Regions from separate parts of the Rhizobium sp. LjRoot98 genome, predicted to be linked through region 2. Evidence: predicted binding sites of a transcription regulator. Region 2 holds the regulator's gene; each other region holds the start of a gene.
The links. The regulator LexA, encoded in region 2, represses DNA repair genes until DNA is damaged. The targets are predictions, from matches to a motif close to TGTTCNNNNTGTGTTCNG.
Positions count from the first base shown of each region.

Region 1: ACSQ3J_RS00300 (DNA polymerase IV) is a predicted target of LexA. The motif match lies at 1,670-1,687, and genes of this name have one in related genera.
Region 3: ACSQ3J_RS24105 (ATP-dependent helicase) is a predicted target of LexA. The motif match lies at 1,448-1,465, and genes of this name have one in related genera.

Region 1 is NZ_CAXUPW020000001.1:50,917-54,180, forward strand. It holds gene ACSQ3J_RS00285 (response regulator) at 97-468, opposite strand; gene ACSQ3J_RS00290 (DUF3572 domain-containing protein) at 627-905, shown strand; gene ACSQ3J_RS00295 (hypothetical protein) at 908-1,549, shown strand; gene ACSQ3J_RS00300 (DNA polymerase IV) at 1,692-2,981, shown strand; gene ACSQ3J_RS00305 (L,D-transpeptidase family protein) at 3,085-3,264, shown strand, end outside.
Region 2 is NZ_CAXUPW020000017.1:17,873-21,136, forward strand. It holds gene lexA (transcriptional repressor LexA) at 1,025-1,735, opposite strand; gene ACSQ3J_RS28715 (hypothetical protein) at 1,999-2,319, shown strand; gene ACSQ3J_RS28720 (hypothetical protein) at 2,379-2,657, opposite strand; tRNA gene ACSQ3J_RS28725 (tRNA-Asn) at 2,879-2,953, shown strand; gene ACSQ3J_RS28730 (SDR family oxidoreductase) at 3,028-3,264, opposite strand, start outside.
Region 3 is NZ_CAXUPW020000009.1:165,962-169,225, forward strand. It holds gene ACSQ3J_RS24105 (ATP-dependent helicase) at 1-1,400, opposite strand, end outside; gene ACSQ3J_RS24110 (hypothetical protein) at 2,162-2,539, opposite strand; gene ACSQ3J_RS24115 (general stress protein) at 2,770-3,264, opposite strand, start outside.

The DNA of each region.
Region 1 (3,264 bases), on a different contig from region 2:
AAGCGCTTGAAACAGAAAGCCGGTTCAACTTTCAAATTCGTCTCATGCGCAAGAATATCGTTAAGGGGCTTCTTATTGGAAGCCCCTGGCGCCGCATCAGGCATCGCCCAAATAAGTTTTGATCGTCTCAATAAATTTCGGCACCGAGATCGGCTTGGAAACGTAGGCTTCGCAGCCTCCTTGCCGGATACGCTCTTCATCACCCTTCATCGCGAAGGCCGTAACGGCTATCACGGGGATGACATGCAATTCGTCATCTTCTTTCAGCCATTTCGTCACCTCAAGCCCGGAAACCTCCGGAAGCTGGATGTCCATAAGGATCAGGTCTGGCCGATGTTTACGAGCAAGATCAAGGGCTTCCATACCATTTCGGGTCTGAATGGTCGTGTACCCCGATGCCTCGATCAGGTCACGAAAGAGCTTCATGTTCAGCTCATTGTCTTCAACAATCATAACCTGCTTGGGCATTTCGATCCCTTGATTTACGGTTCCGGCTTGCATGACCATCACATCGCTATAAGTTGCGGCGCGACTGAGCTCACGGCCCCGGAAGCTTGAAGCTACAGCGATTTGGTTGAAAAACCGGTAATATCCGGTAAAAAATTACCTCAATCCGACAAGGACGAATGCGCGTGACCTCATCCGAAGAAACAGCGATTGCCATCCTCGGCTGGCTTGCAAACGAGCCGGAACTGCTGGGGCGTTTCCTGGCATTGACGGGCACTGATCCATCGTCGCTGCGCCACGCCGCCGCCGATACAGGCTTCCTTACCGGCGTCGTCGATTTCCTGATGGGCCACGAACCGACGCTGCTGGCCTTTTGCGAGACAACCGGCACACGGCCCGAGGATGTGGTGCGGGCGCATCTCATGCTGTCGGGACCAGACAATCCCGGGGATTTCTGACCGTGACGGATATCCTCGATTTCGACCATATCCGTCTGACGGACAGGCCGCTGATCGTCTGCGATATCGACGAAGTCGTGCTCGAATTCCTGACGCCGTTTCGCAACTTCCTGCGCTCCTGCGGCCGTGATCTTTTGCCCCGCTCCTTCCGCCTGCATGGCAATGTCATCGACCTTGACACTGGTTTGCCGGTCGACGATGCGATGACGAGCGAACTGCTGGAGACGTTCTTTCGCCTGCAGGGCCAGTGGCAGACACCTGCCGATCTCGCAGTCGATACCTTGGCCGGGCTTTCCACCGATGCCGATGTCGTCTTTCTCACGGCGATGCCACCCCGCCACACCAGCGTGCGCCGGGCACTGCTCGACCGCCATGGCCTGAACTATCCCCTGCTTGCCAGCGAAGAACCCAAGGGCCCGATCATCAAGCGCCTGCACGATGCCAGGGATGTGCCGCTGGTCTTCATCGATGATATCCTGCGCAACCTGCAGTCCGTTCAGACCCATGCGCCTGATTGTCTGCTGATCAACCTGATGGCAAACGCCCAATTCCGGGCCATGGCGCCGGACCCGGGCGGCGGAATCGCCAAGGCGGACTGCTGGACGGATGCGGACAGGATCATCCGTGCCCATCTGGTGGGTTAAACGGCGGGCAACGAACCGATCCCGGGCAAAAGAACAGCCGCCGTTTATCTTTCCCTTGAAGCCCATCAAGATTGCCTCTCCATACCTTGAGACTCGTCAGCTTAGGGCGTATCGTGAAAATGTTCAACTTTTGTTCCGATCGATGCAAACAGACGCGCAGCAATTTCCGGGGTTTTGCCGAGACTGCCTCACAGGCCAACCGGCCGGCATTCGCCGGTGCCGGGCCTGCGGCAGCCCGCGCCTGCTCTATCATTCCGAACTCTATCAGCTGACACTCGCCCATATCGATTGCGATGCCTTCTATGCTTCGGTCGAAAAACGCGACAATCCCGAATTGGCCGACAAGCCTGTGATCATCGGCGGCGGCAAGCGCGGCGTCGTCTCTACCGCCTGCTATATCGCTCGCATTCACGGGGTACGGTCCGCCATGCCGATGTTCAAGGCGCTGGAGGCTTGCCCGCAAGCCGTTGTCATCAAACCGGACATGGAAAAATACGTGCGGGTCGGCCGCCAGGTGCGCACTCTGATGCAGGAACTGACGCCGCTGGTGCAGCCGTTGTCGATTGATGAAGCATTTCTGGAGCTCCAGGGCACCGAGCGGCTGCATCATGATCCCCCTGCCCGGACATTGGCCAGATTTGCCCGCCGGGTCGAACAGGAGATCGGCATTACTGTTTCGGTCGGCCTGTCCTATTGCAAATTCCTCGCCAAGGTGGCGTCCGACCTGCAGAAACCGCGCGGCTTTTCGGTGATCGGCGCTGCCGAAGCATTGGATTTCCTCAAGGACAGGCCGGTGACGCTGATCTGGGGCGTCGGCAAGGCCTTTGCGGCAACCCTGGAGCGCGACGGCATCCGCACCATAGGCCAGTTGCAGACAATGGACGAAACCGTCCTGATGAAGCGCTATGGCACATTGGGCCAGCGTCTCTACCGGCTGTCGCGTGGCCAGGATGAGCGCAGCGTTGAAATCAACGGCGAAGCCAAGAGCGTTTCCTCGGAGACCACCTTTAACGATGACCTGTGCGACTATGACGATCTGGTCACACATCTGCGCCGGTTGAGCGAACAGGTGGCCCACCGGCTGCGCAAGGCCGACATTGCCGGCCAGACGGTGGTGCTCAAGCTGAAGACCGCCGACTTCAAGAGCCGGACGCGCAACCGCCGCCTCGACAGCCCGACCCGGCTTGCCGACCGCATCTTCCGCACCGGCATGCAGCTTCTGGACAAGGAAACCGACGGGACAAAATTCCGGCTGATCGGGATCGGCGTCTCCGACCTTTCCAATCCCGATCTGGCCGATCCGCCGGATCTCGTCGATACGCAGGCGACGCGGCGCGCGGCTGCGGAAGCTGCGATCAATACGCTGCGCGATAAGTTCGGCAAGGCGACGGTCGAGACCGGTTATACGTTCGGCAAGGACCGGCGAAAGTAGCAGGCTTCACATTCTCGTGTTCCAGACGGAACGGCAAAGCTTCCTTAAACCTATCAAACTAGGCTCATCTTCTGTCTCTTGCGTCCGGATGTTCCTGATGGTTTTGCGTTTTACATTTGGTCTCGGCTTCGCCCTCGCCTTGTCTGCCAGCGTTGCGTTTGCAAGCGAGCAAGCTCCTCTGCAGATCGTGGTTTCCAGGGACCAGCAGTCACTCGTGGTCTATGACGGCGATACGGTGGTCGCCACCTCCAATGTCTCGACCGGTAAGGCCGGCCATTCGACG
Region 2 (3,264 bases):
TATTTCTGAAAAACGTTCTTGGTCATTTCTGAGATGCCGTTTCCGAACCCTTCTTCCACAGCTTTGGGGATGAACAAGCCGGTGTGCGAGGAGCCGAAAACGAGATTGCGGCGTCCCGGTCAAAGCGCCACGTCCCTGCCCTGTTGCCGGGCGCATTCTCACGAAGGTGACGGGCGACGGATTCGTGAATTGGTGCGCAAGTGCTGCCGTCGGCTGTTCGATTGATGAAGCGCCAAAGCCCTTAGCGAAACGGCACTGTTTCTAACGCCCTAACGATGCCAATCGTTCAGCTCTTGGCTGGAGCGATCCGCATTATCTGTCCACGTCTCAATTGACGCGCGGGCAACCCTGGCGGTTTGCAAGTTTCAAGACAGTGTATTCGCCACGGCGTCCAATGCCGTCAACGACAACAAGGCGCCGGTTTATCGAGCGGATGCCGGGATCACGCATTCCGTACTGATAGGCACGGCGGATTGCCTGCCGTTCACTGCAATTGCTGCGCGGACGATACTCATTATTGTATCGCCGGTCTCTGTATTCAACTGCGGGACTGTCGCGTCCGATGTATATGTCCAAGGATTGGGCCAACGATGCTGGTGCCTGAACAGTCGAAATGACTGTGGCCATCAATGCCACGACCAAAACTTTTGTAAAAACGGTTCTCACATTGGCCTCCTGGGTTCCGTCCACGAATAGAGCCGATAGGTCAACGAAATCCTACTAAATAGGTTCCAAAAATAGGGTGCGATAGGGGAACGGCAACATTTGCCGATGCGCAAGCCGCATTGAAAATTCATAGGCTTACAGCCCGTTAATCGGGCGTATTGAAGGAAAAATCATGTCCCTTATTTCCGCCGCTACTCATGATTTAGAGTGCTCCGGTCGGTTCATGAGGTCGCTAAGGCATTATCTTTCAGGGGGCAAAACTATCGTCGCGCCGGACGGTGACAGGTTTGCAGCCATGTCTACAAATCACGCAATCTTCCCCACTCCTTTAAGCTGCCATAGCTGAAGTGATATCAGATCAATGATAACGGCGGATCAGCCCGACGAGTTTTCCCTGTATCTTGACCCGGTCCGGTCCAAAAATCCGCGTCTCATAGGCAGGGTTGGCGGCTTCCAGGGCGATCGAGGCGCCTTTGCGGCGAAACCGCTTCAATGTCGCTTCCTCGTCATCAACCAGGGCGACGATGATTTCACCGGGGCTGGCGCTGTTCGTATTGCGGATGATGACCGTGTCGCCGTCGAGAATGCCCGCCTCGATCATCGAATCACCGCGCACTTCAAGTGCGTAGTGCTCACCGGTCCCAACCATCTCGAGCGGCACGGAAATATCATGTGTATTGTTCTGGATCGCGGAGATCGGTACGCCGGCGGCGATCCTGCCCATGACCGGTATGGAGACGGTATCGTTGTTTGCGGCGGCCTTGACGGGTGCGGCAGGTGCCGGTTGTGCACCAAGACTGCCCTGGATGACGCTCGGTGAAAAGCCGCGCTTGGGCTGGAGGCTCGTGGTATAGGCTTCTGGTAACTTGATCACTTCCAGCGCCCTCGCCCGGTTGGGCAGACGCCGGATGAAGCCTCGCTCCTCAAGCGCTGTAATCAGCCGATGAATGCCGGATTTCGACGCAAGATCCAGTGCATCCTTCATCTCGTCGAACGATGGCGGTACGCCCGATTCCTTCATTCTTTCGTGAATGAACAGAAGCAGTTCCTGTTGCTTGCGGGTCAGCATGAACGATCACTCCAGAATCGAGAAACAAATCAAGAACGAACACTATCTGTTCCATATGTGTTCCGCAAGTCCCTAAAATTCGTGAGTGTTTTCAACGCAACAGAAAATCATGCTGCATAGCGGCTCCTTTCCGCTCAGCATTCCGCCTGCCATTTATCGCGGGAAGCTATCTGTTGGAACCTTTGCGCGGCCGGTACCGTTTCGGTTTATCTCGTAACAATGCGATGGACGGCCTGCTCCGGATGCCGTCCGAGGAGGCTTTGATGGCGAAATACACCGATGAGCGCGCTTCCGATGCCGATGTGCAGAAAACCGTGGAATTGAGCGGCGTGCAGGCCCGTCAAGGCTTTTTAGGCCGGCCGGTACTGATGGTATTAATCTGCGGCCTGGTCCTTGCAATGCTCGCCTGGGCCGGTGCGGAAGTGTTTGGCGAAAGCACAGACAACGACGCTGCGACCAAGGTTGAGGAAAAGCTGCCTGCCCCGAACAATGGCGCTCCGGCCACGCAGGGAACCCCGGCCGATCCGGCGCAAATGGCACCTGCGGACAAGGACCCGACGCCACAGACAGGCTCAGGCGGATAAGCGGATCGGATCCGGCTCAAGCCTCTGCCGAATCGGGAGAAGGCCTTACGCCCAGCTTCCTAGCTGGAAGCCGGCCATTTGCGCGCCCACCAGACCGAAAGCCGCCGCCGCTTTCGCCGGACGAAGGCAAGGTCGTGCGACAGGACGAGAAGGCCAAGGGGAATCATCCAGAAACCGAGAACCGGGAGAAAACCGAGAATGCCGCCAAAGATCAGCGCGCCGCCGATGGAAATGCGCAAAAGGCGCGATTGCGGCAGCCGCATGCGCCACGTGCCGATGACGAGTTCGTGGGTGCGGGCATCGATGCCGAATTTTTTTGTTTTCCGCTGTTCTGCCATCAAATACCACCTGCCAAATGTCTGGCCACCCGCCATGCCCTGCGAACGCTGCAATCCTGCGGGTTTACCCCCGGCAAATCAACGGCGCGCTTTCAACTCTCACATGGGGAGTTGTCCACAATCAGACAAGATTGTGCATTTTTTTTGAAAAACCGCTTGGCAAATCGGAAAAGCATTTGTATTAGCAGCCTCACTTCTGCAGCACACACCGCCGCAGATTATCCCTGGTAGCTCAGCGGTAGAGCATTCGACTGTTAATCGACAGGTCGCCGGTTCGAATCCGGCCCGGGGAGCCAATTTCCAAAGGCCTTGCTGAAAAAGCAAGGCCTTTTTGGTTTCTGGCAATACCGCCCTGCGCCGCCTTCATGTCCTACCGGTAACCACTGGCGTCCGCCGGTTTTCCGGCATCCTGCACCTCGGTCATGTAGCGCCAGCAGTCCGGCCGCGATCCGTCGAGATCGGTAAAGCCGTAAATCTTGGCGAGATCGCCGCTTGAGGTCGATTGCCCGTTGAGGCGTCCCCGCTCCGGATCCGCAGCCAGGGCTGAAACGGCGCGGCCGGTAAAGCGCGGGGTTTCGGAAATCACGAAATGCGGCTGGGCCTTTAT
Region 3 (3,264 bases), on a different contig from region 2:
GGAGCCGGGATCTCTCCCAAGGCAACAAGCGGCTCGGGATCGGCGGCGATCGCATCGAGGATTTTTCCAGCCGTCTGCGGTCCAATCCCGGGCAGCATGTTTAAAAGACGGAAGCCGGCGACGCGATCGCGTGGGTTCTGGGAGAACCGCAGCGCTGCCAGCATGTCCTTGACATGGGCGCTGTCGAGAAACTTGAGACCTCCGAACTTGACGAAAGGAATGTTGCGGCGGGTCAACTCCACCTCAAGCGGCCCGCTGTGGCTCGATGTGCGAAACAGCACGGCCTGTTGCTTCAGCGTCATGCCGCCCTCACGGTTTGCGAGGACCTCGTCAACGATGAAGTTCGCCTGATCTATTTCGTCTTTTACGGTGACAAGCTTCGGACGCTGTTCAGATTGGCGCTCGGTCCAGAGATTTTTGGTGAAACGCTCGCGCGCCAAATCGATCACCCCGTTGGCGGCGGCAAGAATCGGCTGTGTCGACCGGTAATTCCGGTCGAGCGTGATGATATCGGCGGCCGGACTAAATGAGCCTGGAAAATCGAGGATGTTGCGGACGGTGGCTGCGCGAAACGAGTAGATCGATTGCGCATCGTCACCCACGACCGTTAGGCCATGACCACCCGGTTTCAAGGCCATCAATACGGATGATTGAAGCTTGTTGGTATCCTGATATTCGTCGACCATGACATGGTCGAAAAGGTTGCCGATTTCTTCGGCCAGTTCCGGATCGGCGACCATTTGCGCCCAGTAGAGCAGCAAATCGTCGTAATCGAGGACATTCTGCTTCTGCTTGGCCTCGACATAGGCACTGAACAGAGATTTCAGCTGTTCTTGCCACATCGACGCCCAAGGATAATGGTTGCGCACGACCTCGGCCAACGCAGCCTCGGAATTGACGGTCCGCGAATAGATCGACAGACAGGTTCCTTTTGTGGGAAACCGTGTTTCCGTTTTCGAAAATCCGAGTTCGTGCCGCACAAGGTTCATCAAGTCGGCACTATCCTCGCGGTCGTGGATGGTAAAATCGGCATTCAAGCCAATCTGTGCTGCGTGCATGCGCAGCAGACGCGCGCCAATGCCATGGAAGGTTCCCGCCCACGAAAGCGCGTCTGTCAACAGGGCGGCATTGCTGCCGATCACCTGTCTGCAAATGCGTTCCACCCGCCGTGACAATTCCGACGCTGCCCGGCGTGAAAACGTCATCAAAAGGATACGCCGGGGGTCGGCGCCGTTGACGATGAGATGGGCGACACGGTGGGCAAGCGTATTGGTCTTGCCTGATCCCGCGCCCGCGATAATCAACAACGGACCCGCGATCGAGGCTTTCGGCAGGCCAACGCCATACTCGACGGCACGGCGCTGTTGGTCGTTGAGTTTTTCCAGATAGGCTTGTGCCATAATGCGTCCCGGTTGGCTGGGAATGGTTTCGGCAGGGGGTTTAATCTCCGAACAAAAACGGAACATATCGTTTTGAGGCGCCGTTGGAAACCACGATTTGGGTTTTGTGCGTTTCTGTTTCAAATCCAGGCACGGAGCCTCGCCGCATTGTGGAGAAATGCATCCGTTTGCCCGCCGTCTGCGTTGTTATAGCGCAACAAAACATCTGCTTCTTCCTGTGGAAAATAGAAGGACCGGTATCGCCTTCGGGTTGGTTGGCTTGACCAACGCGTTCGCGTCGGTGGTCAGGGAGGCAAAAAGGTTTTCGGAGGTTCCCCGTCTTTCGCTTTCCGCCCTATGTTCCAATGACCGACGTCGATGCCTGCAATGAAATCGAGGGATTTCATCGGGTCGCGGGCCAACCACGCATTGAGCCTCTGGCCATGGTCCGTCTTGAACGCAGGATCGGGTTAGTCAAAACTGATAGCGGGGACCAGACACCGACGCTCGGCCCTGAACCAGCGCTTCCAGTGCGGCAGTTTTAGGTTTCGAGATTGGTAATGCTACGATCAGGCTCGGCGCGCAAAGCACTGAGAGATCCGCCGGCTTTCCTTGGCCTGTAAGTTTTCCACCCGCTCTGCTCTTCCATCAGGACGCGTGCGCTTCCAAGGCGCAACGCCAAACGAGTGGCCCGATATCAGTCGGGGGGATCGTCTATGCGAGCGAACCAGTTGTGATTTGGGGAGCGGCATCACATGCCTGACCAGAGTAGTCCGCGGGCGTTACAGTGATGAGGACGGGACATATCCCGGGTTTTGCAGAACATGCGGTGTCTGTTCCAAATGCTGGTTTCGAAGGCGCTCCACGGCCCTTCTGACTTCATGCTCGTCCCACCCGGCTTCAACGGCCGAACTTACCAGTTTGGCTTCAATGCCAATGTCGTCTTCTGGCGGCACGGCGTCATGGAGATGCAGGAAAGCCGAGGTCAAACACTGCTCGCAATCTTCCGCGCGGTTCGGGGAATCGGATGCAAATTTTGGAGAGGCTATGTAGGTCAATTGGCTGTCCTTTTTGCCAGGTCGGTTTTCGGCAGGTCTGGCCTTTTCGGGCCGGAGCAAAGCTTGACTGATTGTTGGCGAACTCGCACTTGGATTGATCATCTGCTATCGAGATAAACGGCATGCGGCGTAAAAGGTTCATGTCGAGAAGGATATGTGATTGCGGCGCATTCGGTCAGTGCTTGCTGGCCACCGGCCAGGTTACGCGAAGGATGCCGAACCGATGGAGCCCGAGCGAGGGCGCCTGCCGCATCGTCTTGCATTTTCCTGTGTCGGGCAGACGAATGGGGCCGGAACGAACCGGCCCTTCATCGTTTCGCGTGTCAACGGGATCAAAGGGTGCGGCGGGTGTAACGCTCCCGCTCGCGGTCAATTTCGTCAGGACCGTAAGGAGCTGCCGTTTCGTCGAACCGTGTCCAACCCTGCGCTGCATAAGCCTGGCGGCGTTCGACAGGATCCACCCAGTTGGTCTGCTTCAAAATCGCCTCTGCTTCCGCGCGGCGTGTATCGTCGACTTTAGCAGTGACTAATGTTCCGCCGCGGCGCACACCCTCGGCAAAAACGTGGGCATGTTCTTCGGGCACGCCGGAGTCAGTCAACGCTCCGATCAGGCCTCCCGCAGCGCCGCCGGCAAGGGCGCCCGCTGCAACGCCGGCCGCGGTCGCCGCAAGCCAGCCTGCGGCAACAACCGGACCGACCCCCGGAATAGCCATAATCCCAAGGCCAGCCAGGAGGCCGCCAGCACCGCCGACGACAGCACCGATGCCCGCGCCGGTCCCAGCACCTTCGGCAGCATTCGTCTCGCCCTTGGTATGCTTGTCGCCCGC